One region of the Solwaraspora sp. WMMA2101 genome, then DNA from elsewhere that is predicted to be linked to it. Evidence: riboswitches for the same ligand, from Rfam matches in the RefSeq annotation. Region 1 holds a riboswitch; each other region holds the start of a gene.
The links. Region 1 has a riboswitch for cyclic di-AMP ahead of ACN28F_RS15940 (NlpC/P60 family protein). Riboswitches for the same ligand answer to the same signal wherever they lie in the genome.
Positions count from the first base shown of each region.

Region 1 (7,125 bases):
GTCGAGCGAACGTGTCATCCTAGCCAGGACAGGTTTCGTCGGACAAAATACGACGCGTGGCCAGGTACAGGTACTCGTGGGCGCAGTCCGCCAGCAAGCACAACATAGCGCAACATCGATCACGGTACGTCATCGAACACTGCGGTCAGCCGTACGCCCTCCCACCAGAACCCCCGGACCGGCCAGAACGGCTGCTGTTCCTCGGCGACGACAGGGACGGCGTCGCTCTCGAAGTCGTCGCCATCGAGTTGCTGGACGGGACGCTGCGCGTGATCCACTCCATGGACATGCGACCCAAGTACAACCGGCTCTACAAGGAGGCGAAGCCATGGCGGGTGTAACGCGAGCGACGAAGGACCGAACGACCTCCACGACATCTAACAAGACAAAGGCACCACGCCGGGCAACCACCACCGCAGCCCGGGCGACTCGGGCAGCCAGCCGACAGACCAAGGACGGTACGACGCTCACGTCGCAGCTGGAGAGCGAACTGGTCGCAGAAGCAGAGGCTGGGTACGACCCCGACAGTCTCGCACCCCGCCGGGTCGGCAGACCGCCACTCTCCAGCAGTGGCGGCGCATCGCACAAGATCAGCATCCGAGTTGACGACCAAACCTACGAAATGATCAAAAAGGTGGCAGAGCTGACCAACCGCAGTCCCAGCGAGTTGATCCGTGAAGTGCTGCAGGCCGCGTACCCGCGAAAGTAGGAAGCTGGCGGCGATCCCGCGCGCATACGACGAAGCCCTGGTTGGGATTGTGATCCTGACCAGGGCTTTCGGTGTGGAGCGGGTGACGGGAATCGAACCCGCACTGTCAGCTTGGGAAGCTGATGTTCTGCCATTGAACTACACCCGCGAGCGGCCCTACTCTACCCTGTCGGCCGCCCTGGTGCGCAACGCCCTCACGCCCGGCTCGTCGAGACGACCGGCGGTCGGGCGACGAGTGTCGATCAGCAGGCGACCGCAGCCGCCGCCTCGTGGGGAACGGGGGTGCCGCTGGCCGGGTCGATCCAGACCTGCACCGCAGGCTCCAGCGCGATCGTGGTGGCGGGGCCGGCGCCGGTGCCGTGCCGGGCGACCATCGCCACGTCGACGGTGAACTCGAACAGTCGCCAGTCCACGTGCGGCACGGCACGCGCGGAGCGGGCGAGTCGGGCGACGGTGGCGACGTCGGTGACCGGGCGCGCGCGGCCGGCGAGGTACGCCTCGTCGTCGCTCTCCTCCGGCGGGAACGAGTGCAGCGCGTACCGCCCGTCGCGCTCCAGGTCGCGACGCTTGGGCGAGTCGACGATGAAGCAGAACAACCCGTCCTTGGTGATCACGGGCGAGACCGGATGAACCCGGGGGCCACCGTCGGCACGCACCGTCGCCAGGTAGCCGAGACCGGGGCCGTACTGCTGCATGAGAAGCCGGATCGCCGTGGCCAGGCGGGGCTCGTCGGCTGCGAACTGGGACCAGGTTGCCATGCCGACCATTCTATCGAACATGTGTTCGAAGAGATAGTCGGAACGCGGCGTGTCCGCCCTCGACGATTACCCCAGCCGGCGAGGTGCCCGGCCGAGGGTCGCTATGGTGTGACGATGCTCCTCTCCGACCGGGACATCGTCGCGGAGACCAAGACCGGCGGGCTCTCCCTCGAACCGTTCGAGCCTGCGCTCATCCAGCCGTCGAGCATCGACGTCCGGCTCGACCGGTACTTCCGGGTGTTCAACAACCACCTGTACACCCACATCGACCCGGCGACCCGGCAGGACGATCTGACGTCGCAGGTCGAGGTGCCCGACGGCGACCCGTTCGTGCTGCACCCCGGCGAGTTCGTGCTCGCCTCGACGCTCGAGGTCGTCTCACTCGGCGACGCACTCGCCGCCCGGTTGGAGGGCAAGTCCAGCCTGGGCCGGCTCGGGCTGCTCACCCACTCGACCGCCGGCTTCATCGACCCGGGCTTCTCCGGCCACGTCACGCTCGAACTGTCCAACGTCGCGAACCTGCCGATCAAGCTGTGGCCCGGCATGAAGATCGGCCAGCTCTGCATCTTCCGGCTGTCGTCGACCGCCGAGCATCCGTACGGGTCGTCGGTCTACGGCTCCCGCTACCAGGGACAGCGCGGACCTACCCCGAGCCGGTCCTGGCAGCAGTGGCGGACCTGGCCGACCAGCTGAGCCAGCGCGGGCAGGTAGCGAAAGACGCCCTCCCAGGCCGGGGGGAGACCTGGGAGAGCGTCTTTCTGGTGGCCGGTGCTGCCGCGCAACGGGGGGATCCGCGACATGCGCCAGGCCATGGGGAGGAGTGAGGTCTAGCCGGGCCTTCCGTAGCTGTGGATGCCGGAGCCGAGCTTGCGCATCGCGATCGGCTCGCCGGCCTGCGAGGCGTGCACGATCCAGCCGTCGCCGACGTACATTCCGACATGGGACAGGCTGTAGTAGAAGACGAGGTCGCCGGGGCGCAGCTCGTCACGGCTGATGTTCCTGGTCACCTGCCGCTGACGTGCCGCGTTGTGCGGCAGTGAGACGCCGCCCTGCCGCCAGGCGGCCAGGGTCAACCCGGAACAGTCGTAACCGCTCGGGCCGGCGGATCCCCAGATGTACGGCTTGCCGATCTGCGCGCAGGCGAAGGTGACCGCCTTTCCGGCGGCTCCCCCCGGGTAGGTCGCCGGGCAGGGTGCCGGGCGCAGCGAGCCCAGGCTGGTGGACGATCCGTACGCCTGCAGTCGCAGCTCCTGGAGCCGGTCGACCTCGGCGTCGATCTCCTTGGCCTTCGCGGACAGCTGCGCCTCGGTGCTGGTCAACTCGACGATCAGTTGGTCCAGCGGAGCTTTCTCCGCGGCGTACTTCTCCTTGAGGTCGACCACGGCCTGGACGTCGCGGGCCTGCCGGCGGGCGAACTGGTCGAGCAGTTCCAGCTGGTCGGCGAGGTGGGTCGGCTTGCCGCTGGTCAGGATCGCGCTGAACGCCGACGGGCTGCCGCCCTTGTACGACCGGGCGGCGAACTCGCTGACCCGGTCCATCGCGAGGTCGATCTGGACCTGCAGCGGTTGGATCTTCTTCTGCAGCGCCTCGGCCTGCTTCTTCTTGGCTGTGAGGTCCTGCCGTACGGCGTTGTGCCGTTCGATGGTGGGCTCCAGCTCGGCCCAGACCTCGTCGATCTGCGCTTCGATCTCCGCCACGGTCTGTTGCGCCTGGGCGGGTGCGGGTGCGCCGGTCAGCAGCAGGCCGATGCTGGCGGTGACGGCGATCGCGCCCCGGAGGAGGCGTCGACGGGTGTTCCGGACTGTCCGGAGGTGGTCCTGGTCGGACCATCCGGATCGCCGAGGGGCTGTCGTAGCCACCAGGACTCCTTCTCCCCAGACCGCCTACCGGGTTAGCTGACGGGTTCGGGCGGAAAGGAGACGCCCTACCACAGACGACGCTGTGGATTCACCCCGGTTCCGTGGGTCCCCGGCTCGCCGTGTCGCTGACGATTTGGCGGTGTCAGGCCGAGGTCAACCGGGCTGGTTGACGTCCTCCCGACTCGACGATCCCCAAGGGTAGAGAGGGCCGTTCTCGTCACGCAAGCGAGGTGACTACTCATTTCTCAACGTACTCGATCGATTGCTAGTCGTATATCACCCGCCGTCGTTCACGCGTTCGAAGAACAGGGTCCAGCCGGTCCGAAAGTGCCGGTCCGGACGATCGATGATCGCCGACCGCCCCGCACTTTCGGACCGTACCGGCCGACGTTGACCTGCACGTTCAGCCGACGCGCTTGAATCCGACCACCGGCATGTTGTCGATATTCTCCATTTGCACGGGTTGTCCCGGACGTGGCGCGTGCACCATCATGCCGTTGCCAATGTAGAGACCTACGTGACGCAGATCACTGAAGAAAAAGACAAGATCACCTGGGCGCGCCTCCGACCGACTGACCGTCGAACCCTGGTTCCACTGCGCGCCGGTGAAGTGGGTCAGCCCGACACCCGCACTCGCCCACGCGTACTGCGTCAGACCTGAGCAGTCGAACGCGTTAGGACCGGTGGCACCCCAGACGTACGGCTTGCCGATCTGCGCGCACGCCGTACCGACCGCGACCCCCGCCGCCCCGCCGACCGATGCGGCCGGGCACGGCCCGGACGCCCCGGAACCGCCCGTGAAACCGGTGGTCCGGTACGCGGCCAGCCGCGCCTGCTCCAGCCTGTCGATCTCGGCGTCGATCGTCTTGCGCTTGTCGGCCAGCTCCTCGTCCTGCGCCTTCTGCTGCGCGATCAGCTCGTCGAGCGCCTGCCGCTCGGCAAGGTAGCGGTCGCGGGTCTCGATCACCGTCGCGATCTGCTGCTGACGCCGCTTGGAGATCCGGTCCAGCACCAGCAGCTGATCAGCGAGACTGGTCGGCGAACCGGTCTTCAGCAACGCGTTGAGTTCGCTCGACGGACCGGTGCGGTAGTAGCTGTTGGCCACCTCGCCGATCTCGTCAGCGGCAAGACTGGCCTGCAACGACAGTGGCGCGATCCGCTTGTCGAGTTCAGCGGCCTTTTTCTGGTTGGCCTTGAGTTCGCTGCGAACTTTGTTGTACTGCTCGATCACCGGTTCCAGCTTCAGCCACTGGGCGTCCAGTTCGGCTTCGATCTCCGCCAGAGAGGGTTGGGCGGCCACCGGGGCAGCCGGCCCCACGACCGCGGTCAGGACGAGCAGCAGGGCGACGACACCACGCCCGACAATGGGCGAAAACTTCTTTGAGTCACCAGATAGAAACTTAAAGTAATCACCTGTGCGCGTACGGGTGAGCACACGTGCCATTGGCAGCGACTCCTTCATGAACGATCGCCGGGGCCTCCCGGGCGGGGGAAACGGAGGCCGACATTCGCAGCGGTCGGTGCACCACCCTATTGGAAGGATGCGCATTCGCTCAAGGCTGGAGATCCACCCACCGCACCACATGACCGGCAGCGTCCATCCGATCACGCTAGCGTGACACGATGACGACACTCAGCCTTCCCGAAGAGTTGGTGCTCCTGGGTCACGACGACTCCGGCACCGTACTGATCGCCACCGACGACCTCGACCACGGCGTCGCCGGCGCCGTACTGTGCGACCTCGCCGCGACCGGCCACCTCGACCTCGACGTCGACGGCCGGGTCACCGCAGGCGGCGAACGCGCACCCGACCCGCTCGGCACCGACCCGTTGCTCGAGGCCACCTGGCGCAGAATTCACGCAGCGGCCCGGCAACCGCCGGAACACTGGGTGACCGCCCTCGCACCCGGGCTGGTCGACCGGGTGCTCGACACGCTCACCGAGGCCGGCCTGCTCCGGCGTGAGCAGGGTCGGGTGCCGATCCTGCGGCGTACCCGCTACCCGACGCCGGACGGCACGACCCCGGAGCCCGAGACCGAGGCACGGCAACGGCTCCTGACCGCCCGCCGGGGCAACGGACCGGTCGGTGCCCGCACCGCCGCGCTGGCCGGGCTCCTCGACGCCCTCGACGCGCTGCGGATCCTCGGGCACACCGACGCGCAAGCCGCCGGTACAGACACCGGTACGGACGGTGGCGCCGCGGACTGGCCTCAGCGGTGCCTGGCCCGGTACCCGTCGGTGGAGTGGGCGGTGGCCGCCACCCGTACCGTGCTCGACGAGCGCCGGGGCAGGATCGCGCGCGGTGTGTTCATCGCGACGAACGTCGCGAGCGGCGGGAGCTGACCGGCCCGGAGCCGACCACCCGCCAGCCCACCGCCACGACCCCGCCGGCGGCCGCACCGAGCAGGACGCCCGTGGCGTTGTTGACCCAGTCGTAGCCGACGCATTCCCGCCCCAGCCCGGACACCGCCTGGGCCAGCTCCACCCCGGCCGGTGCCAGCAGCAGCAACCCGGTGGCGAGCACCGGTCGACGTACCGCCAGCACCGTGCAGAAGGCCAGCGGTACGAACATCGCGACGTTGCCGACCCGCTCGCCGAGCGAATCCACCGTGACCAGCCCGGACCAGAGCACGGCCGGGTCGGTCAACGACCGGGCGCAGGCCGCGATCACGGCGGCGTCCGGCCCGGAGACCGAGACCCCGGGAGCCAGCGGTACGCCGGTGCCGACCGGTGCCGGAGGCAGGGTGAGCGCGGCGACCGCCGCCGCACCCAGCAGCATGCCCAGGGTGGGCCAGCGGGCCCAGCCGAGCCGGCGGGCCAGTGGCCGGTGGACCAGCACGCCGACGACGGCGAGAGTCGCCAGGGTCAGGAACGGCCAGGGTTGGGAGAGGAACTCACGGGCCCAACCCAGCACCCGCTTCTCCCTACTCCTCGGCGGCCGTCGACGATGCTACCGCCGGCGTGACCGACCTGAGCAGCACGGTCGCCACATCGACGACCTCGACGCCCTCGCCCGCCGCGCCGCTGGACTGCTTTCCGGTGACCCCGTCACCGAGCATGGTGAAGCAGAACGGGCAGCCGACGGCGATCGTCTGGGCACCGGTGGAGAGGGCTTCCTCGACCCGGTCGACGTTGACCCGTTTGCCGATCCGCTCCTCCATCCACATCCGCGCGCCACCGGCCCCGCAGCAGAACGACCGCTCCGAGTTGCGGGGCATCTCGCGTACCGCGTCGTCGGCACCGAGCGCGGCGCCGAGCACCTCGCGGGGTGGGCTGAAGACCCGGTTGTGCCGGCCCAGGTAGCAGGGGTCGTGGTAGGTCAGACCGCCGTCGACCGGGGTGACCGGGGTGAGCTTGCCGGTGGCGACCAGGTGGGCCAGCAGCTGCGTGTGGTGTACGACCTCGAAGTCGCCGCCGAGCTGCCCGTACTCGTTGCCGAGGGTGTTGAAGCAGTGCGGGCAGGTCGCGACGATCTTGCGCTTCGTCGGCTCCCGGTCGCCGAACGCCTCGTTGAGGGTCTCCACGTTCTGCTGGGCCAGCATCTGGAAGACGAACTCGTTGCCGATGCGCCGGGCCGGGTCGCCGGAGCAGGTCTCGCCCTCGCCGAGGATGGCGAAGTCGACGCCGGCGGAGTGCAGCAGGGTCGCCACCGCCCGGGTGGTCTTCTTGGCCCGGTCCTCGAAGGCACCGGCGCAGCCGACCCAGAACAGGTACTCGAAGTCGTCCACCTCGCCGACCCGGGGCACCTCGAAGTCGAGGCCCTTGGTCCAGTCCTCGCGGGTGTTCGGCGGTGCGCCCC
Region 1 is NZ_JBMHMA010000006.1:3,325,828-3,332,952, forward strand. It holds gene ACN28F_RS15915 (hypothetical protein) at 57-341, shown strand; gene ACN28F_RS15920 (ribbon-helix-helix protein, CopG family) at 329-709, shown strand; tRNA gene ACN28F_RS15925 (tRNA-Gly) at 784-857, opposite strand; gene ACN28F_RS15930 (pyridoxamine 5'-phosphate oxidase family protein) at 952-1,467, opposite strand; gene dcd (dCTP deaminase) at 1,582-2,160, shown strand; gene ACN28F_RS15940 (NlpC/P60 family protein) at 2,295-3,326, opposite strand; cyclic di-AMP (ydaO/yuaA leader) riboswitch at 3,333-3,475, opposite strand; gene ACN28F_RS15945 (NlpC/P60 family protein) at 3,730-4,788, opposite strand; gene ACN28F_RS15950 (GOLPH3/VPS74 family protein) at 4,950-5,669, shown strand; gene ACN28F_RS15955 (VanZ family protein) at 5,635-6,240, opposite strand; gene ACN28F_RS15960 ((Fe-S)-binding protein) at 6,251-7,125, opposite strand, start outside.

Region 2 (7,125 bases), 1.8 Mb from region 1:
TGCGACCGGCTCCGCCGGGTGCAGCACGAACACGCTGTATGCCTGTTTGATGACCGGGTGGGCGACATTACGGACCCGTACCCCGCCCGGGGTGGTGCCGCGTTCGCTGCCGAAGTGGGCATGCCCGTGCACCGCAAGATCGGTCGGCGCCGCGTCGATCGCCTCCGCCAGCAGGTACGAGCCGAGGAACGGGTAGATCTCCAGCGGCTCACCGGCGAGGGTCTCGGGCACCGGGGCGTAGTGCGTCAGCGCCACCCGTACGTCACAGTCCAGCTCCACCAGCGCCGACCGCAACCGGTCCGCGGACTCGGCGGTGGTGGAGACGAAGGCCTTCATCTCCGGTTCGCCGAACCGGCTGGCGCAGCGGCCGGCGAAGCCGCCGCCGAAACCCTTGACCCCGGCCACCCCGAGCCGGCCACCGGGACTGTCCAGGACGACCCCGTCACCTTCCAGCACGGTGATCCCGGCGTCGGTGAGCACCTTCACCAGCTGTGGAACCTCGTCACAGTGGTGGTCGTGGTTGCCGAGCACCGCGACGACCGGAACCGCGAGGTCGCCGAACTCCTGCGCCACGCAGCGCGCCTCCGACTCGGTGCCGTGCCGGGTCAGATCCCCGGCGAGCAGCAGTACGTCAGCCTGGTCGGGCAGCTGGGCCAGTGCCGGACGGAACCGGCCGACGACGTCGGTGTCCATGTGCACGTCACCCACCGCGGCGATCCGGATCATGACAGATCCTCCGCCTCGCTCGGAGCCGAGGCCCGGGTCACCGCGATGTCGGTGGTCAGCGCCACACCGGGGAATCGTTGCGACACAAGCCGGACGATCTCGTCCCGACGGTGCCCGCTCTCGACCTCGCCGCGCAGCACCAACGTGTGGTCGCGGCGGGTGACCGTCACGCCCTGCTCGGCGATCCCGGTGTGCTCGCTGAGCAGCCGCTGGACCGCCGACTCGGTGTACTCGTCGAGCCGCTGTGGCTCAGACCGGCCTGCTGCCTGCCCGTCTGTCCTGGTCATCGCCCACCTCCTGCTGGTTGTCCGGCACCACGGCCAGCCGGTCCAGCAGCACCAGGAAGGACTCGGCGTACGGCGAGTGCGCGGTTTCCTTACGTACCCGTTCCCAGTCGATCTGCTCCCGCAACGAGCGGGCCAACGGCAGCGCACGGGTGAAATCGCAGTAGTGCTGCGAGAAACTGAGCAGTTTGTGCACCATCAGCATGGTGGCGGACAGGACCGGCAGGTGGATCGCGTCGACCGGCCGGACCATGCTCTCGGCGAAGGTCGCGTCGGTGACCGGAGTCTCGATCGGCCGGTGGATCAGGTCCACCATCCGGCCGTCGTCGAAGACCTTGACCAGCCAGTCCTCCGGCGGCCGTTCGGCGGTGAACCCGGCCGCGACCAGGGCGGCCAGCGCCGCCTCCACGTCCGACTCGCGGATCAGGAAGTCCACGTCGTGATCGCTGGAGTGCCCGCCGTGCGCGTAGACGGCGAAGCTGCCACCCAGAACGAAGGGGATCTCCGACTGCTTCAGTACGGCCGCCACCCGCTTGAGGGTGTGCAGCAGACCGTCGTCTCCCTGTTGAGCCATCTGTCTCTCCGATGGGTGGTGATGGTGACGGGTTCCACCGGTACCCGGGGCGTGACGGCTTCACACCTTCGCGTCGCCGACGCGAAGGTGCGGAGACTCGCTACCGTTGGAAAGGTGCTCGTCACTGAGACTCCGGCGCATCCGTCCCCCGTCCCTGAGAGCTCCACACTGGATTCACTTGTGGCACCGCCGGCTGCGCCGGCGATCAGCGCCCCGATCACTCCGACCGCCCCGACCCGCCGGGTCCGCCGGATCGCCCTGGTGGGCATCGACGGCGTCGGCAAGACCACCCAGGCGCGGCTGCTCGCCGACGCGCTCACCGCCGCCGGCCTGCCCGCCCACTACCGGCGCAACGCCGGCGGTCGCCGGTGGCTGGACCGGCTGGCGGTGCGACTGGGCCGGCCGGACGCCCGGCGGCTGGTCGGACGCAACGGGCTGATGTTCTGTGAAGCGTTGCTGCGGTGGCTGGCGATCGCCCGGTCGGTCCTGCGTTCGCCCGGCGGCGTCGCCGTGATGGACCGGTACGCCGTCTGCCAGTACGTCAGCATCCGCCGCCACGGTGCCGCCGCTGCCTGGGAGCGGCTGGCCCGGCTGGCGTACCGGATCTTTCCCCGGCCGGATCTGACCTTCCTGCTCTGGCTGCCGCCGGCCGAGGCCCGGCACCGGATCGAGGCGCGGGGCACCGACAGCGAGTCGCTGGAGCATCTGGTGCGCAGCGCGGCGGCCTACCGGTCGTTGCCCGAGGCCGCCGAGTTCGTGGTGATCGACGCGCGGGGCAGCGCGGCCCAGGTCGCCGCGCGGCTGCGTCAGCACCTGGTCGACCGGCTACCGGCCGACCATGGTGGCCGCCTCGGGCGGTGATGAACCGCACACCCTGCTCAGCCCGTACATCCGGGCGTGGGACGTGACGGTCTGGCAGTGACGAGGATCGCAGGGGACGCGGTGACGGGAATGCCGGCGCCGCGTCCGGCGTCATGCTCTCGTGCGGGCCCGCGAAAGGCCGCGGACCTCCGCGAAACGCACCATGGGCAGACCCGTCGCGACGGCGCGACCGAGGTGCCTGGCAGGAAACATCAATCCTGCTCACAGCAATTACTCAGGCAATCGTGTCAGCTTCGACTCACGAGACGGAATCCCTGACGCGTCTTATCTGTTGTGCAGGTGTCGGCATCGTTCGGCGGGACCCGCACATCCGGGTACGCCGGTCGGTGGCGACGTGACGGGGGAGAGGCTGATGGAGATGCGCATCGCAGGTGCCAGGGCAAGTGGGGTTAACGAGGGGACCGTGAGCAACGTGGAGAAGACGATGGCTTTGCGGACCGACGAGGTGGCCGAGGAGCGGGACCTCGTTGGCGTCTACCTGCATGAGATCTCCCGTACGCCGCTGCTCGACGCGGCCCGGGAAGTCGAGCTGTCCAAGGCGATCGAGGCCGGGCTGTACGCCGAGCACCTGCTCGAGGAGGGCACCCCGCGGGCCGGGGTCAGCCGCGAGGAGCTGGAGCGGCTGGTCATCGAGGGTGAGCGGGCCAAGGACCTGTTCATCCGGGCCAACCTGCGGCTGGTGGTGTCGATCGCCCGCCGCTACGTCCGGTCCGGGATGCCGATGCTGGATCTGATCCAGGAGGGCAACACCGGTCTGGTCCGGGCGGTCGAGAAGTTCGACTACGAGCGCGGCTTCAAGTTCTCCACCTACGCCACCTGGTGGATCCGGCAGGCGATCAGTCGGGCCATCGCGCAGCAGGAGCGGACCGTCCGGCTGCCGGTGCACCTGGTCGAGGACGTCAACCGGATGCGCAACGTCGCCCGCCAACTCACCCGGGAGCTCGGCTCGGATCCGGAGCCGGAGCAGATCGCGGCATCGCTCGGAGTGCCGGTCGAGCGGGTGCACGAGCTGGTCCGCTGGTCGCAGGACACCGTCTCGCTGGACACCCCGGTCGGCGACGACGGTGACACCAACCTCGGTGACCTGGTGGCCGACAGCGACGCGCCGTCGCCGGAGGACATCGTGCTGACCGGGTTGGAGCGCCAGCGCATCGAGGGCCTGCTGAACCACCTCGACGACCGGTCCGCCGGCATCATGCGGGCCCGCTACGGGCTGGAGGACGGCCGGGAGCATTCGCTCACCGAGGTCGCCTCGCGGTTCTCGCTGTCCCGCGAGCGCATCCGCCAGCTGGAGATCCAGGCCCTCGGCCGGCTGCGTGAGCTGGCCCGGGCCGAGGGGCTGCAGGCGGCCTGACCGGTCGGTCGCTGCCACGACCACGGTCCCCTGTGACGACGAGGGCCCGGCATCCGTAAGCGGATGCCGGGCCCTCGTGTCGGTGCCGGTCGGTCAGCGCACCCGGCCGTACCCGTACGGTGCCATCATGTCCACGCTGGCCAGTTGGACGGGCTGGCCGAACGTCGGTGCGTGGATGACCTTGCCGTCGCCGACGTACAGGGCGACGTGTGCGAGGTTCCGGTAGAACACCAGGTCGCCCGGTGCCAGGTCGCCACGGTTGATCTTGGCGACCCGGTCCCACTGCATGGCGGCGTTGTGCGGCAGGCTCTTGCCTGCGGCCCGCCAGGCAGCCAGGGTCAGACCGGAGCAGTCGTAGCCGTTCGGCCCGCTGGACGCCCACACGTACGGCTTGCCGATGGCGCCGTACGCGAACTCGACCGCGACGCCGGCGGCGCCGGCGACCGACGGGATCGTCCCGGTGTACGACGAGCCGGACTCGGTCGCCGCACCGTAGGCCTCCTCCCGCTTGTCCATCAGCTTGTCGATGTCGGCTTCGATGGACTTCTTGCGGTCGGCGAGCTCCTTGGCCTGGGCTTCCTGCTTGGCGAGCGTCGCCTGCAGCTTCTCCTGCTCAGCCAGGTACGTCGCCTGGGTGCTGGTGAAGTTGCTGAGCCGCTGCTGACGGTCCCGCGCGAGGTGGTCGAGGGTGCCCAGCCGGTCCAGGAAACCGTCCGACGAGCCGCTGTCGAGCAGCGCGCTGGCGGTGCTCAGCCCGCCGGACTTGTAGGCGGTGATGGCGATCTGCCCGACCTCGACCTCGGCCCGGGCGAGTTCGTCCTGCAGTGGACCCAGCTTGGTGTCGAGCTCCTCGACCGCCGCCCGGGTGGTCTTGGACTCCTCGGTGAGCCGGTTGTACGACTCGACGACCTTGGCCAGTTCCTCGGATTCCTTGTTGATCTGCTGCGTGAGTTCGCTGACCGAGGGCTGGGCGGAGACGGCGACGGCCGGAACCACCAGCCCGGCGGTCACGCCGGCCAGCACGAGGGTACGCAGCAGAATCCGCGCTGTTGACAAGAACGCAGAACCCTTCTTCCCACGCCGCCTACCGGGTTAGCTGACGGATTCGGGCGGGAAGGTGTCGCCCTACCGCGTGTGACACGCGGATTCACCCCAGACGTGCTCGGTGGGTCCCCGGGTCACCACCATGCGATCACCGAACAACTACTTTCAGTGATTGCCGGATGGTGATTCGGCGGCACCGGGCCGGCGTCACCGGGGTCGGTGACTGGTAACCGGACCAGCGAATCTAACCTAGCCGCAACGGTTGCTCGCGGAAACCCTCGCTCGTCGTGATCCGTGGCATCGACCATGGTGGAGTGGCGCCGATAGTCACAGAATGTAGTGCACAGTGGCGCTGCGTCATGCAATGGCGAATCGGGTGGCTTCGCGAGGTGGTCGCACGGTGACCGGGCGCCAGGTTTCGATCGACTGGGCGAAATGCTCGATAAGTCGCTCTACGCGGTTGCTGGTGGGCATCCACTAGGGTAAATAAGAACAAAAGTGTCGTATCGGAGTCCAGGAAGCGTCCTGCCGTACGTCAATCAGCTAGGTGGCAGAATGCGTATCTTCCATCGAGTAGCTCGCCGTTTGCACAATGGACGCGCAAGGTCAGTGCCGTACCCGACCTTCGGAGGCAGCCGATGCGTGCCACCCGCCGGACCCCGCCACTACGCGGATCCCCGACCCTTCGCCGGGCCGCCCGGCCGGGCGACCGCAGCAGCACCACGACACCGTTGATCCCCCGGACACCCGGGCGCCGATCGCCCGCCCGTGGCGCGGCACCCGGCGCCCCGGTCACCCGACCCGCCGCCGCTGGGCCGACCTTCTACCGCCAGCCCGGCATCTGCGTCACCGCCGACTGGTTCGTCGTCGCCGGGCGTCGGTTCGCGATCCGGGACCTCACCGAACTGCGTACCGCCCGTGGCGCCCGGGACCGGCTGACCGGGCGGTTGGTGGCAGTGACCGTCGTCATCCTCTCGGCGATCGCGGTGACCATCGGCTTCACCCAGGGGCTCGCCGAGGTCAGCGCTGCTGCCTATTTCGCGATGCTGGTGGCGGCGTTCGTCCCGGTCGGCCTCGGCTGGCTCGGCGACAAGGTACGGCCACGGTCCTACGAGCTCTGGGGCCGACACGAGGGCCTGCTGGTCCTGCTGTTCAGCACCGACGAGGAACGCCAGTACGGGCAGGTGAGCCGGGCGTTGATGCGGGCCCGGGAGATGTCGCGGCTGGCCGGCCTGTCCGAGCCGGTGACGATCGAGCCCTGGGTGCCCGACCAGCGGTGAGCCGGCCGGCGGCCCCCGCCGCCGGTCAGCCCGCAATGTCCTCGTCCAACTGCCGGGCGAGGTCGAGCAGCATCGCCACCGATTCGTTGGCGGACAGCGCCTCCGCGCGGAGTCGATCGAAGACATGCTGGTACGACCGGACCTCGCCGGCCCGGTCGATGACCTCCTCGACCAGCGCGCTCTCCACGTAGACCACGTCGGCGTCGGCCTGATCGGCGAAGTGCAGGATGACGAACGGGCCGAGGACGGTGTTGCTGCCCGCGGCGAAGGGCAGCACCCGGACCGAGACGTGCGGGGCGGCGCACATCTTCGCCACGTGGCGCAGCTGCTCGCGCAGAATGCGCCGACCGCCGGTCATCCGACGGAGCGCGGCCTCGTCGAGGATCACCTCGATGCGGGGCGGGTCGGCACCGTCCAGCACCGCGTGCTGGCGGGCCATCCGGATCTGTACCCGACCCTCGATCTCCTCGGCCGGTACGTGGTGCGGGCCGTCGGCGGGGATCACCGCCCGCGCGTACTCCTCGGTCTGCAGCAGGCCGGGGAAGCTGATCGGCTGGAAGTACTGCAGCGCCGAAGCCTCGGCCTCCAGCCCGATGTAGGCGGCGTAGGCCGCCGGCACCCGGTCCTTGTACCCGCTCCACCAGGCCCGTCGCCGGGCTGCCCGGGCCAGTTCGACCAGTTCCTGGACCTGCTGCTGGTCGCGGACCCCGTAGAGGTCGAGCAGGGCCTTGACGTCGTTGGTCGAGATGCTGACCGAGCCGGACTCGATCCGGATGAGCTTGGACAGCGACCAGTCCATCTGGGTGACGACGTACTCCTGGGTCAGCTCGGCCGCCTCGCGTGCCCGGCGCAGCGCCGCGCGGAGTCGGCGGCGCCCGATGGTCGGACCCTGGTGTCGGGCTGGCATGGATCGCTCCGGGGGAGTGCCTAGCAGAATGCCACCTGGCTGGTTGCCGTCTCTTGACGCTACACCGGTGCCGT
Region 2 is NZ_JBMHMA010000006.1:1,574,122-1,581,246, reverse strand. It holds gene ACN28F_RS07795 (metallophosphoesterase family protein) at 1-726, opposite strand, end outside; gene ACN28F_RS07790 (hypothetical protein) at 723-1,013, opposite strand; gene ACN28F_RS07785 (nucleotidyltransferase family protein) at 976-1,584, opposite strand; gene ACN28F_RS07780 (dTMP kinase) at 1,765-2,445, shown strand; gene ACN28F_RS07775 (sigma-70 family RNA polymerase sigma factor) at 2,891-3,820, shown strand; gene ACN28F_RS07770 (C40 family peptidase) at 3,914-4,876, opposite strand; cyclic di-AMP (ydaO/yuaA leader) riboswitch at 4,887-5,028, opposite strand; gene ACN28F_RS07765 (DUF6232 family protein) at 5,503-6,144, shown strand; gene ACN28F_RS07760 (DUF5753 domain-containing protein) at 6,170-7,051, opposite strand.
Region 2: another riboswitch for cyclic di-AMP. It lies ahead of ACN28F_RS07770 (C40 family peptidase); the one in region 1 lies ahead of ACN28F_RS15940 (NlpC/P60 family protein).

Region 3 (7,125 bases), 2.1 Mb from region 1:
TGTAGTCCGGCCGGTAGCCGAGGTAGAGCGAGCCACCGGTGATCGGCAGCATGTTGATGCCCTGGATCATCTCCGGTTCGGCGCTGAACCAGGTGGCGTACGCACCACCGTCGCCCCAGACCATGCCGACCGACCGGTGCCCGAAGTTGGCCGGGAAGTTGGTGTCCGAGGAGTCGAACCAGTACTCCTGGATGGCCGCCGACTGGGTGGTGTAGATGTACAGCCCGGCGTCGCGGATCGCGGTGTTGCCGGTGGCCAGACCCCACTGGATCAGGGCGTTGGCGAAGTTCATCCCCTCCGACGAGGATTCCTGGTTGTTGCCGGCGAAGAACGCGCCGTGCCCGGCCGCCCAGTCGTGCCCGGCGTAGATGTCGAAGTCACGCAGGAACGGGAACATCGGGTCGTTGCGGTCCCAGCTGTTCGCGTCGCGAATCAGCAGGTTGACCATGCCGCCGTACTGGCTGGTCGACGCCCATGTCGGGTCGAACTTGGCCAGCGTCGCGGCGGCGGCGATGTAGTAGCCGTAGTGGAAGTGGTGGTCGTTGAGGTCGGTGTCGGAGCCGTACGAGGCGGGGTAGCCGACCAGGGTGCCCCACGCCTGGTCGTAGAAGAACACCCGCTCGGCCTTGCCGGGGCTGGCGGTGAACCAGTCGGTCAGCCGGGTCCGGATCGCGGCGAGCAGGTGGTCGCGTTGCGCGGTCCGGCCGAGCTGGTCGGCGATCTCGGCCAGGCGGGCGGCCCGGCCGAGCGCCTTGCCGGTCCAGTAGGTGTCGTTGTTGAACCCGGCGAACGGGTCTCCGGAGGCGGCCTGGTCGAGGTGGGCGGTGAGGGTCGCGAGGTCGGCGCCGGTGCTGGTGGCCACCGCCGGCACCTCCGGCAGTACGCCGTGGAAGCGCATCGCGGTCCGGAACGACGTCGCGCCGACCAGGTTGCGCATCGGGCCCCGGGCCGACACGTAGGTCTCCGCGATCGGGCTGCCGCCGTCGAGGTGCTTCCACTGGTGCGGGTAGAGCGAGACGACCGTGCCGGTGGCGGAGCCCTCACGGGCCGTGGTGGTGAAGCTGTAGGTGGCGTCGACCGTGCTGCTGGCCTGGTCGTAGCTCCAGCTGACCCGGGTGCCGGTGACGTGGGCGTGGGCGTACTGGCCGTAGCTGTCCATCAGCGCGGTGCGCCGGGCGGCGCTGGTGCCGGTCGAGGTGGGCAGCAGCGCCACCGAGAAGTAGCCACGGCCGGCCAGGGTGGAGCTGATCGTGGTCCCGGAGACGGTCCAGGTCGCGCCGCTGGGGGCGTAGGCGACGTAGTCGTGGCCGCGCATCAAGAATCCGACGCGGGTGCCGCTGTGGTGCCAGACCGTCGGTGTGCCGGGGAACGACAGTTGTGCGTTTCCGCCGGTGACCTGGGCGTACACGAACGGCAGGCCGTGGCCGACGGTGGTGCGCAGGGTGCGGGTGCCGTCGGACCAGTACGGACTGACGGTCCAGTCGGTCCAGCCGTCGACCTTGACGTCCGGGGCGTTGAGTCCGGCGACGCCGAGGGTGAACTCCCGGGTGTACGGGTAGTGGTACTCGCCGACGCCGGTCGACGTGCCGGAGATCGCCGCCTCGGTGGTGTACGAGACCCCGAGCCCACCGGAGGCCGGCTGGAACGACATCGGGTGGGCGTGCAGCGGATCGGAGTACGCGCAGTTGTAGCGCTTGAACAGCAGCGACGACCACCAGTCGTTGGTGGGTACCGCACCGGTAGGCGCGTTGCCGGTCACGTACTGCCGGGGGTTGGCGGAGATGTTGCCGCAGGCGGTCGGGGCGGCGGCACCGGCCGGGCGGGTGGTGGTGTAGCTGCCGGCGCCGACGGTGGCGGCGTCGGCGGTGCGCAGCACGCCGAAGTTCAGTCCGGCGGCTGCCAGCGCCGTCACGGTGGTGGCTGCCAGGATCCGGCGCGGCGTGCGGCTTCGGCGCCCGCCTCGGATCGACAGTGTCATGGTGCCTCCGGTCAGATCGGGCGTAGTCCAAGATCACAAACTGTTTCACGCCCATTAATGAATTATTGCCAGGAGGTCACCAGAGACCTGGCCCTGCTGTCAATATCCGGACATGAACTTTCGTGAATCAGGTAGGCGTCGGCTGTTCCGGTTGACAGCCGCACGGGTTGCTCGTTACCTTCGTGAGAGCGCTCTCACAGCCTCCTTGGCTCCGACAACACGGGGTAGGGTCGGGGTGACGGTGAGCTGAAAGAGCGCTCTCACTGATTGTCCGGTGTCGTTGCCGGCCGGAACGCCGGTCGGCGTCGGCGCTTTTCGCAATCAGTCCATTCGTTATCAGTCCATTCGTTGTGCCCGCATACCGCCGATGCCATTTGCCGACCATTGGGTCGCGGATCGAGTCGGCGCATCGCGCGGGCTGAGTCGGCAGGTCGGCCGGGCCGAGCCGGCGCATCGCGCGGGCCGGGACACGACGACGGCGGCCACCGTTCGGTGACCGCCGTCGTTCGGGGGAGGAATCAGTACACGGACAGGTGAACGTGGTTGGTGTGGTCGCTCGACGGGTCGCCGCCGGCACCGCTGTACGCCTTCCAGCCACTGCTGGGCAGCCAGATCCGCTTGAACCAGATCACGTAGAGCACGCCGAGCCGGTCGGCGTTGGCGATGTAGTAGTTGGCCAGGTTGTCGCCGTAGGTCTTGTCCCCGCCGCTGGCGACCCCGCCGAAGCCGTTGGGCTGGGCGGCGAAGTCGCACGCCCGGCCCTTCGGGTGCTCACCCGAGCCGCCGTTGCGGAAGCAGGAGACATAGCGGGTGAAGCCGGCGGCCTTGGCCTGGTTGAGCGCGTGCAACGTACGCGGGGTGATGCAGCCGGAGGTGGTCGGGTCGTCGACGTTGCAGGACTCGCTCGGCCAGGAGCCGTTCGCGTTGCGAGGTGCCGGCGTCGCCGACGCGCTGGCCGACCCGGAGCCCGACGATCCGGAGCCCGACGATCCGGAGCCCGACGATCCGGAGCCCGACGATCCGGAGCCCGACGATCCGGATCCGGAGCTGTTCGCCGCTTCGCGTTCGGCCTGCTCACGGGCCTGCTCCTCAGCGGCGACGGCCACCGCGAGGGCCCGTTCGGCCTGCTTCTTGCGCTGATCCATGATGGTCAGCTGCTTGCGCTGCTCGCGGATCTCGTTCTCGATGGCCGCCTTCGACCGGGTCACCTGGTCGCGGGTGCGGTACAGCTCGCGCAGCTGCTTCTCCTCGTTGGCGGTCACCGCGCTCAACGCGGCGGCGCGGTCGAGGAAGCCTTCCGGCGAGGTGCTGTTCAGCAGCGCAGAGACCGGACCGAGCCGGCCGTTGCGGTACGCACGGTCGACGAGCTGACCGACGTTGGTGTTGCGGACCTCGAGTTCGGTCTCGACCTCGGCCAGCCGTGCGGTGAGCTGCTTCTGCCGCTTGCCGGAGTTGTCGAGCGCGGCCTTGGCGTCGATCCAGCCGCGCGAGGCCGCGTCGAGCTCCTTGCGCAGACTCGGGGTGCCGCCTTCGTCGTCGGAGCCGGCGGGAGCGTAGGCGGGTAGCGCGGCACCGGCCGGCACCGGGGCACCGACCGGCGCTCCGGTGACGGCGATCAGGATCGCGGCCAGCGGCACCAGGCGGGCAAAGCGGTTCTTCCGCCCCGGCGTCGCGCGCCGGGGTCGTTCGGGGAGCGGGTACGTCACCGTGCAGGTTCCTTCCGTCAGCCGCCGACCGGGTTAGCTGACGGGTTCGGGACGGAAGATCCCTACCGCTGACGCGGATGCACCCCAGGAACGTGGTTCCCCGGCTCGCCGTACAGGCGATTAGGCGACGGCCTTCGCGGGCGCCGGAGGGGCGCCGCCCGGACGAAGACCGAGGCCGAGGCTACCGGTCCGGTCGCCATCTGTCGCGAGATCGATGAACATATTATGTCTAGATAAATCGGAAATAAAGGTATATCGCCGTTGTTTGCGTCGCGGGAAGGTCACGAAACTTAAGCGTCCGCTAATCACCAGTCCGTCGGTCCGCAGGGGTCCGCAGGCGACAATGGCTCGACTTGCAGCGTTGCGTGATCGATTCCGAACTCTTCGTGCAGGGCCCGCCGGGCGTCGCGCAGCACCCCGCCGACCTCGGCACCGGCCACGGTGGCCAGATGCGCCGAGACCACCTCCATCCCCTGGGTGAGGGTCCACACGTGCAGGTCGTGCACGTCGCACACGCCCGGCACGGCGGCCAGGCGGGCCCTGACCCGGGGCACGTCGACGTGCTCCGGCGCGGCCTGGACCAGCACCCGCACCGCGGAGCGGGCCAGCCGCCAGGTCCGGGGCAGGATCAGCGCCCCGACGGCGACGGCGACCACCGGGTCGGCGTACCACCAGCCGGTGGTGGCGATCACCAGGGCCGCCACGATCACCCCGACCGAGCCGAGCAGATCGCCGAGCACCTCCAGATAGGCGCCCCGGACGTTGAGGCTCTCCTTGGCGCCGGCGCGCAGCAGCCCGAACGCGACCAGGTTGGCGACCAGGCCCGCCACCGCCACCGCCAGCATCGGGCCGGCGGGCACCGGCTCCGGGTCGGCGAACCGGCGGACCGCCTCGACCATGACGTAGCCGGCGACCCCGGCGAGTAGCGCCGCGTTCGCCAGGGCGGCGAGCACCTCGAGCCGGTAGAGGCCGAAGGTGCGCTGCGGATCGTCGGACGCGCGACGGCCGGCGGCGATCGCGGCCAGCGCCATGCCGATGCCGAGAACGTCGGTGAACATGTGCCCGGCGTCGGAGAGCAGCGCCAGGGAGCCGGTGAGCAGCGCGGCCACCGCCTCGACGACCATGAAGACCGCCAGCAGGACGAACGCGATCCACAGCCGCCCGTAGTGTCGCTGCCCGGCGGTGCCCGCTCCGTGATCGTGTCCCGCGCCCATCCCGGTCACCTTCCGTCGCCCGGTGCCCCGACCGAAGACTAATGCCCACATAGCGATATGTGCAACAGATGACCGGGCGGCGCCCACCACCCCCGCCGGGAGCCGCCGGAGCAGGCCCGTCAGCCGCCGCCCGGCACCGGATCGACGGTCACCAACCGTTGGGTCGCCCGGGACAGCGCCACGTACAACGTCCGTACGCCCGCTGCCGACTCGGCACGGATCTCCGCTCCCGCGACCAGCACCACGCCGTCGTACTCCATGCCCTTGGCCTGCAGACTCGACACGACCTGCAGACGTGGGTCGGTCAGCTCGGTGGCCAGCCAGCCGGCGACCTCGTCGCGTCGGGCCACCGCGGCGATCACCCCCACCGTCCCCTCCACCTCGGCGAGCAGCGCGGTGGCCGCCCGGCGGACCGCCGCCGGCAGTGCGGCGACGTCGACCTGCTCGCGGCGCGGCGGCACCCCGGTCGAGCGCACCGCCGTCGGCAGCACGGCGTCCGGGGCGACGGTACGGATCACCTCCGCCGCCAGCTCGAAGATCTCCGCCGGGTTGCGGTAGTTGGTGGTCAACTGGAACTCCTGCCGGGGCCGACGACCCAACGCCCGGTCGCGGGCCTGAGCCAGCTCGCCGGGATCCCCGGTCCACGCCGTCTGCGCCGGATCCCCGACCACCGTCCACGACGCGAGCCGCCCCCGACGGCCGATCATCCGCCACTGCATCGGCGAGATGTCCTGTGCCTCGTCGACCACCACGTGGGCGTACTCCCGGTAGTCCACCGGCCGTTCCCGCGCCGCCGCCCGCGCGGCCCGTTCCCGGTCGACGAAGGTCGTCACCTCTCGTACCCCACCGGCGAGCCGGAACGGATCCTGCTGGCGGCGCTTGGGCTGCGGCGGTCGACCGAGCAGCTCGGCCAACTCGTCGAGCAGCGCGACGTCGGCGATCGTCGGACCCTGCTCGGCCAGGTCCCGCAACGACTCCCCGAGCAACCTGATCTCCGCCGGTTCGAGGATCCCCTGCGCGTAGCGGCGCAGCCGTTCCGGCCGGGCCAGCCAGGCCAGCACGTGCCGGGGCAGCAGCCGTGGCCACCAGGCCTTGATGAAGTCCCGGAAATCGTCCCGATCGGACAGCTCGTCTTCGAACTCGGCCTGACCCGGCAGCCGGGACGCCGCCACGAGCCGGCGGGCCTGTGCCCACAGCGCGTCGAAGAGTCCGTCGATGCCGGCCCGGCGGACCTCGTTGCGGCGGGCACCCCGGGGCAGCGCCCGCGCCCGGATCCCGTTCAGTTCGGCCTCGCGCAATCGCAGCAGCTGCCCCCGGTAGAGCAGCCGCAGCTCGGTCGGCCCGTCCGGTACGGCGTCGCGGACCGCCCGCTCCAGCACCCGCCGCATCCGCAGCGACCCCTTCACCACGGCCACCGCCGCCGGATCGGTCCGGGTCGCCGACACGTGCGGCACCAGCGAACCCAACGACCGCAACGTGGCGCTCTCCTCCCCGAGCGCGGGCAGGACGGCGGCGATGTACTCGACGAACACCGCTGTCGGCCCGACCACCAGGATGCCGCCGCCGGCGAACCGGCTCCGGTCGGCATACAGCAGGTACGCCGCCCGGTGCAGCGCGACTGCGGTCTTGCCGGTGCCGGGCCCGCCGGAGACCACCGTCACCCCCGACGCGGGTGACCGGATCGCCTGGTCTTGCTCCTGCTGGATGGTGGCCACGATGTCGCGCATCCCGCGGCCCTTGGCCCGAGCCAGGGTGGCCAGCAGTGCCCCGTCACCGACCACCCGCATCCCCGCCGGTGCCGATCCGGGGTCGAGCAGGTCGTCCGACACCCCGGTGACCCGTTCCCCCCGGGACGAGATGGTGCGCCGACGCACCACCCCCTGTGGGCGGGCCGGGGTCGCCCGGTAGAACGCCGCCGCCGCCGGCGCCCGCCAGTCGATCAGCAGCGGCTCGGCCCGCTCACCGCGGATCCCGAGCCGGCCCACGTGCAGCACGGTCCCTTCGCGCAGGTCCAGCCGGCCGAAGACCAGTCCTTCGTGTTCGGCGTCGAGCAGGTGCCGCCGTCGGGCCGCGTGGAACACCATCGCGTCGCGCTCGACCAGGGCGCCGACGTTGCCGACGCCGGCCAGCCGGTAGCCGTCGCGCTCGGCGCGCACCGCGTCGGAGCGCATCTGCGCCAACCGGGCGTACACCCGGTCGACGTGCCGTTGCTCGACGGCGATCTCCT
Region 3 is NZ_JBMHMA010000006.1:5,451,824-5,458,948, forward strand. It holds gene ACN28F_RS25850 (glycosyl hydrolase) at 1-1,978, opposite strand, end outside; gene ACN28F_RS25855 (coiled-coil domain-containing protein) at 2,497-3,684, opposite strand; cyclic di-AMP (ydaO/yuaA leader) riboswitch at 3,691-3,821, opposite strand; gene ACN28F_RS25860 (cation diffusion facilitator family transporter) at 3,990-4,898, opposite strand; gene ACN28F_RS25865 (HelD family protein) at 5,018-7,125, opposite strand, start outside.
Region 3: another riboswitch for cyclic di-AMP. It lies ahead of ACN28F_RS25855 (coiled-coil domain-containing protein); the one in region 1 lies ahead of ACN28F_RS15940 (NlpC/P60 family protein).

Region 4 (7,125 bases), 590 kb from region 1:
TCGCGGTGGAGTCCGCGACGCTGGACGAGATCGTCATCGACGCGCAGGGCTTCGTGCTCTACCGCTCCGACCGGGACACCGCCGGTGTGAGCGACTCCGCCTGCACCGGGCAGTGCCTGCAGTCCTGGCTGCCGGTGCCGTGCCAGGGCGAGGTCCGGGTCGAGGGCATCGACCGGCAGCTGGTCACCTGTTTCACCCGGTCCGACGGCCGGCGGCAGTTGTCGTTGGCGGGCTGGCCGCTGTACGGCTACACCGGTGACCGGATGCCTGGCGACACGAACGGTCACGGGCAGTCCGACGAGTGGTTCGCCATCAGCCCGAACGGGCTGCGGGCGGGTCAGGGGCCCTGACCGGGCAGCCGCAGCCGGGCCTCGGTGCCGCCGCCCTCGGCGTTGCCCAGCCGCAGCTGGCCGCCGTGCAGCTGCGCCACCCAGCTGGCGATCGCCAGGCCGAGCCCGGTGCCGTCGGCGGCACCGGTGCGGAACCGCTGTTCCGGGGTGGCCGCCACCGCTTCGCTGAGCCCCGCCCCCCGGTCGCGGACCCGTACGGTCGGCGGTTCGGCGCTGACCTGCAGCCGTACCTCGGCCGGCCGGTCAGCGATCCGCCCATGTTGGACGGCGTTCTGGATCAGGTTGCGAAGCGCGATACGCACCAGTGCCGGATCCCCGACGGCGACCACCGGCACGGTGTCCGGTACGGCGACGTGCGGCGGCTGCACCGTGTCGGCGAGCACCTCCTCCGCCAGCTGGTCCAGCCGGAACGGTTCGCGGCGCAGGTCCCGCAGGCCGGCGACCAGTTGCGCCCGGGTGAGCAGGACGGAGACCGAGTCGGCGAGCCGGTCGGCGGAGCGCACCACCTGGCGCAGCGCCGCCGGCCGCCGGTCCGGTTCGGCCAGCGCGTCCTCAGAGACCGCCCGGATCACCGTGAGCGGGGTACGCAGCTCGTGCGCGGCGTCGGCGACGAACCGCTCCTGCTGGTTGAGCGCGTCGGCGATCGGCTCGGTGCCGCGCCGGGCGAGCAGGTAGCCGCCGGCGCAGGCGAGGACGGTGAAGGCGACGCCGCCGGCGGTCAACGCGAGCGCGAGCCGCTGGTTGGCCGCCTGCGCCGGGCCGGTGTCGCCGAGGACGACGACGGCACCGGCGACGGTGCCGGTGACCGCGTGTTCGAACGGTACGGCGAGCAGCGGGGTCGGCGTACCGGCGCGGTCGGCGAGCGGGTCGACGATCTCGGTGCCGGACGACCAGACCTGCCGGGCGGGGGCGAGCAGTTGCGCGGGCGGGACCACCGGCAGCCGCGCAGGGTACGCGAAGACCAGGCTGAGCTCGGCCCGGCCGGCTTCGTAGACGTAGACGGCGGTCGGTCCGTTGGCCACCGCGTTGTCGAACAGCTTGTCGAGTTGCAGTGCACCGGAGTCGTAGTAGAGCAGGGCGGCGGCGGTGCTGGCGGTGCGCCGTAGTTCGGCGGCGACCACTTCGTCGCGTTGCCGTTCGTCGACCAGCAGGGCGACCGCACCCATCCCGGCCAGCCCGACCACGTTGATCGCCATGACCAGGACGGTGATCCGGATCCGCAGGCCGCGCAGCCGCTCCGCGGTCTGCAGCGGTTTGCCCGCCTGTCGTCCGCTCACGGTGTCGGTGCCTGTCGTCCGGTCACGGCTGGGACGCCGCGATCTGGTAGCCGAAGCCGCGTACGGTGTGGATCAGTTGCGGCTCGCCGAGTTTGCGGCGCAGTTGGGCGACCACCGCGTCGACCACGTTCGAGCTGGGGTCGGCGAGCTCGTCCCAGCAGTGTTCGAACAGGTCGCTGCGGCTGACGGCGGCCGGGCAGCGGACCAGGAGCATCTCCAGGACGGCGAACTCCTTGCGGGTCAGGGTCAGCAGGATGCCGGCCCGGCGGACCTCCCGGCGGGCCGCGTCGACCTCCAGGTCGGCGATGCGCAGCAGCGGCGGGCTGGTGACGCCCCGGCGCCGGCACAGCGCCCGGACCCGCAGCACGAGTTCGGCGGTGACGAACGGTTTCACCACGTAGTCGTCGACGCCGGCCTGGAAACCGGCGATCCGGTCCCCGGCGCTGTCGAGGGCGGTCAGCACCAGTGCCGGTACGGTCAGGCCGGCGCGGCGGCGGTGGCCGAGCTGGTTCAGCGAGTCGCCTTCCGGAAGGATCCGGTCGAGCACCAGGCAGTCGTAGTCGTTGACGCTCATGTTCAGGTCGGCCTGGCTCCAGTCGGCCGCCTGGTCGACCGCGAAGCCACCGGTACGCAGCGCGGTCACGACGGCGCCCCGTACCTCGGGGTCGTCCTCGACCACCAGCACCCGCATGCGGGCGAGGCTAGCAAGTTGTCGTCACCGGGACATTTCGCCGGCCGTTTCCGGGTCAGCGTACCGCCGTGCACTTCGCGCCGTTGAGGGTGAAGCCGGTCGGCGCGGTGGTCGTGCTGGCGCCGGTGACCACGAAGCCGAGCTGGACGCTGCCGCCGGGCGCGATCAGGCGGTTCCACTGGTAGTTGCGGACCGTGACGTCGGGTGGGGTGAGGTCGACCGGCTCGGCACCCCACAGGTACGCGATCTGCTGGTCGTCGGGCATGGTCCAGCTCAGCGTCCAGCCGTCGATCGGCTCCGCTGCGAGGTTGCGGACGTCCAGCTGCGCCTGGAAGGCACCCGGCCAGTGGTTGATCACCTGGTGGGCGACCTCGCAGGTCGGGGCGACCGGGGTGGTGGTCACGGTCAGCGGCGCGGACAGCGGCGAGCTGTTGCCGGCGTCGTCGTGGGCCCGTACCGCGAAGGTGTAGCTGGTGCCGGGCTGCAGGCCGCCGACCCGGGCGGTCGGACCGGTCGGCGGGTGCTGCGGAGCGGTGGCCACCCGGGTGGTCGAGCCGTCGGGGTGCACCCGCAGCACCTCGTACCAGGCGACGTAGACGTTGTCGGTGGACGGCTGCCAGCGCAGGGTGACCGCGTCGGTGCCGGTCTGGGTGGCGGTCAGGCCGGTGGGGGCGGTGGGTGCCTGGTCGTCGCCGGGCGGCATGGTCAGTCGCAGGCCGGGGCTCGTCGGCGACCGGTTGCCGGCGGCGTCGCGTGCGGCCACCCAGAACTGGTACGTCCGTGACGGCTGCAGGCCGACGATGGTGATCTCGTTGACCGGGCTGGTCTTGATGATGATGTAGTCGGCCTGCATCTGGGCGATCTCGTAGCCGGTGACCGCGACGTCGTCGGTGGCGGCGGTCCAGGTGAGGGTGACCTGGTCCGTGCTGATGGCGGCGACGGTCGGGGCACCGGGGGTGGTGGGCGCCTCGGTGTCGGCGCCGGTCGCGGCGCTCGCACTCGCCGCCGGCAGGGCGGGACCGAGCAGTACGGCGGCGAGCAGGACGCCCAGCCGTCGGGCGGCCCGGGGGCGACGGCTGCCGTCGCGGTGGGCTGCGCGATCCGACGGCGGCGGTGGCACAGTGGTCACGGGTGACTCGCTTTCGGTGCGGGCACCGGCGGACGAACCAGCGCCAGGACATCCATGGTCAACGATGCATGTCGCGGGGCGCCATCCGCCGTCCGGTGACAGTTCCGCCGTGCGGGCCCCGGCCGGACCACTGTGAGCTGGGACACCGTCGACCGGCGGCCCCGGACGATTGTCGATGCCCGCACGGCGCTGCCGCCGATCCCGACCGCGACCGGGCCAGGCAGCCACGACAGCTCCATACACAACGAAGCCTGCCGATGCATCGGCAGGCTGCGCAGGACAGTTGGACGCAGCGGCGTCGCGGTCCTGACTTGTCGGCGATTCCACGTCGTAACAATCGAGGACTAGCGTGGGGACGGGGAGGGCAACCCCCGTCCCCACCATCAGTTACTGACACGCACGAGCGGTTTGGCGTCCAGGTCGTGCGTGACGCGCGGGAGCCGGGCCACGCGAGTGGCTCTGGTTCCACCTCCTCTCGACAGGCGGTGCGTGGCTGGCGGCGGAGTCCGGGCTGGCCCGCCGCCAGCCCAAGGGCTGAGCGGTCGGCGAAGCGCTGCGAACAGCGCCACGCCGCGCGTCGGTACAGTGTTCCGGGTGCACATCCATCAATGGAAGCGCTCCCATGGGAGGACTGTAGCCTGAGTCACGAGTTTGCGAAAGTCCAGAGGCTGATCAGCTCACGAAATGAAGGCGTGACGAGACGGTTACGCCCAGGATCCCAGGGTCAACCGCCGAACCGCTGCACGTCCGCGGTCGGCCCGGCGACGATCAGCAGCGCGTCCGGCGGGATCACCGAGTCCGGTACGGCGTACCGCAGATGCTGGTCACGCTCCTTGATGCCGACGACGGTGATGCCGTACCGCTGCCGCAGCCGGGCCTGCGCCAGGGTCTGACCCGCGCTGTCCGCCGGGGCGCACACCTTGGCGATCGCGAAGCCGTCGTCGAACTCGATGAAGTCGAGCATCCTGCTGGCCAGCAGGTGCGCGACCCGGTCCCCCATGGTGGCCTCCGGAAAGATCACGTGGTGGGCACCGACCGAGGCGAGGATCCGGCCGTGCTTGGCGGTGATCGCCTTCGCCCAGATCTCCGGCACGCCGATCTCGGTCAGCGACACGACGGTCAGGATGCTGGCCTCGATGTCGGCGCCGATGCCGACGACCGCGCACGGGTAGTCGGCGACCCCGAGGTGCCGCAGCGACTCTTCGTCGGTGGGATCCGCCTCCACCGTCCGGGGCAGCCGGTCGGACCAGCGCTGCACCCGGCGGGGATCGCCGTCGATGCCGAGCACCCGGTGACCGAGCCGGCACAGCGACAGCGCCACCTGCCCACCGAATCGACCCAGGCCGATGACGGCCACGCTGTCGTCAGTGACGCCGTCGCCGGCCGCACCGACCGGGGACGGATCGGCAGCCGTCAGGAACGGGTCGTCTGTCATCAGGGAATCCATCCGGAGATTATTTCCTACTTTCGGCTTCTATGGCATTTTAGGCAGTTCCATCCCCCGACCACGGCACTATCGACCCAGCCGGCCGCGACATGCCGTAGGCCCGCCGACGCAGAAAGTGGACATTACCTAAAGTCGTTGTCCAGTAACGGAATTCTCCCTGGTCAACGACGGTCGTCGAGGTGTTGTCGCCGGTCACCGATCCGGTAAGCTTGCCGGCGGTCTCCGCCAGGCGGCACCCACCGGTGCCGGCGGTGACCGCCGCCTAATCGTCCTTCGGGGTGAGCCGGGGAACCACGTTTCCACCGGGGTGAATCCGCGACGTCGCGGTAGGGATCGTTCCGTCCCGAACCCGTCAGCTAACTCGGTCGGCGGCCAAGGAAAGGAACAGGATGACCGCACCCCTATACCGGCGGGTTCCGTTCACCGCCGCACTGGCCGCCGTGACCACCCTGCTCGCCGGCCTCGTCGTCGCCACCCCGGCCGCCGCCCAGGACCCCTCGGACGAGGGCGCGCAGCCACTGCTCAGCGACGTCATCGAGTCGACCAACCGAGGCTTCGTCGAAGCAAAGGCCGCCGTCGAGGAGTCCCGCAAGCGGCAACTTCAGCTCAACCTCGAACTGGAGAAGGTGGAGGAACGTCTGGAGGCACTCACCCCGCAGATCGGCGAGGTCGCCTCCAATTCGTACCGTCTCGGCCGGATCACCCCGGTGATGGTGCTGCTCAACAGCGCCAGCCCGGACGACCTGCTGGACCGGGCCGAAGGCCTGGACATGATCGCCATGCACGACAACAAGCGGGTCCGCGAGCTCAACGAGGCCCGTGAACAGGCCGCCCGGGCCGTCGCGGCGATCGAGGCCGAGGTGACCCGCGAGGAACAGCAGCTCGAGGTGATGTCCCGCCAGAAGAAGGAGGCGGAGAAGGCCCTGCAGCTGGTCGGCGCGGTCGCCACCAACGGGTTCGTCTCGGCCACCTCGCCGGTCGCCGCGCAGGCACCCCGCAACGCGAACGGTTCCTGGCCGTCCGAGTCGTGCAGCCTGGACGACCCCACCACGAGCGGCTGCATCACCCCCCGCACCATGCACGCGCTCAACGAGGCCAAGAAGGCCGGCTTCACCCGCTTCGTCTCCTGCTTCCGACCCGGTGGCCCGTTCGAGCACCCGAAGGGCCGGGCCTGTGACTTCTCCATGCAGTCCAGCGGCTTCGGCGGCGACGCCACCGGCGACGCCCGGCTCTACGGCAACAACCTGACCGCGTTCCTGGTCCGCAACGCCGACAAACTCGGCATCCTCTACGTGATCTGGTACCGCCAGTTCTGGTCACCGACGACAGGCTGGAGCTCCTACAGCGGCGCCGGCGGCGACCCGAGCAGCGACCACACCAACCACGTGCACCTGTCCCTGCTCTGAGTGCCCGCGCGCCGGTCAGTCAGGACGGCTGGCCGGCGCGCGAAGCGTCGGGCCCCGCGGCCCGGTGCGGGGTCGCGTCGGACCCCGCGGCCGGTGCGGGGTCAGTCAGTCGGTACGGGCCGACCGGCGCACCGGGGAGCGGCCCGCCGGCTGCTGCGGCGGCGGGCCCGCCGCCCCGGCCGGCGCGATCGCCCGGGTGACCGGCTTGTCGGCGGCGACGGTGATCGCCTCACCGTGGTGCGTCAGCTCGATCGTCGCGTTCGGATCCACGTCGCGTAGCGCATAGGTCACCTCGTCGCGCCCGACGGACACCCGCAGCCGCATGCCCCGCCACATCATGGCGAACTCGAGCCGGTTGATCCGCTGCGGCAACCGGGGGGCGAAGGAGAGCTCCCCGGCGTGGTCGCGCATCCCGCCGAACCCGGCCACCAACGCCAGCCACGCCCCGGCCAGCGCCGCGACGTGGATGCCGTCACGGGTGTTGCGGTTGATGTCGTGCAGGTCCATCAACGCGGCCTCGCCCAGGTAGTCGTGGGCGAGCTCCAGGTGACCGGTCTCGGCCGCGATCACCGCCTGGGTGCAGGCCGACAACGAGGAGTCCCGCACCGTACGCCGCTCGTAGTAGGCGAAGTTGCGGGCCTTCTCCTCGTCGGTGAAGGCGTCGCCCCGCCAGTGCATCGCCAGCGCCAGGTCGGCCTGCTTGACCACCTGCTTGCGGTACAGATCGAAGTACGGGTAGTGCAGCAGCAGCGGATAGTGGTCCTGCGAGGTGCCCGCGAAGTCCCACTCCTGGTGCCGGGTGAACCCGGCCGACTGCGGGTGCAC
Region 4 is NZ_JBMHMA010000006.1:3,912,948-3,920,072, reverse strand. It holds gene ACN28F_RS18705 (hypothetical protein) at 1-350, shown strand, start outside; gene ACN28F_RS18700 (sensor histidine kinase) at 338-1,627, opposite strand; gene ACN28F_RS18695 (winged helix-turn-helix domain-containing protein) at 1,650-2,318, opposite strand; gene ACN28F_RS18690 (cellulose binding domain-containing protein) at 2,374-3,447, opposite strand; gene ACN28F_RS18685 (potassium channel family protein) at 4,172-4,882, opposite strand; cyclic di-AMP (ydaO/yuaA leader) riboswitch at 5,144-5,281, shown strand; gene ACN28F_RS18680 (coiled-coil domain-containing protein) at 5,284-6,300, shown strand; gene ACN28F_RS18675 (glycoside hydrolase family 65 protein) at 6,406-7,125, opposite strand, start outside.
Region 4: another riboswitch for cyclic di-AMP. It lies ahead of ACN28F_RS18680 (coiled-coil domain-containing protein); the one in region 1 lies ahead of ACN28F_RS15940 (NlpC/P60 family protein).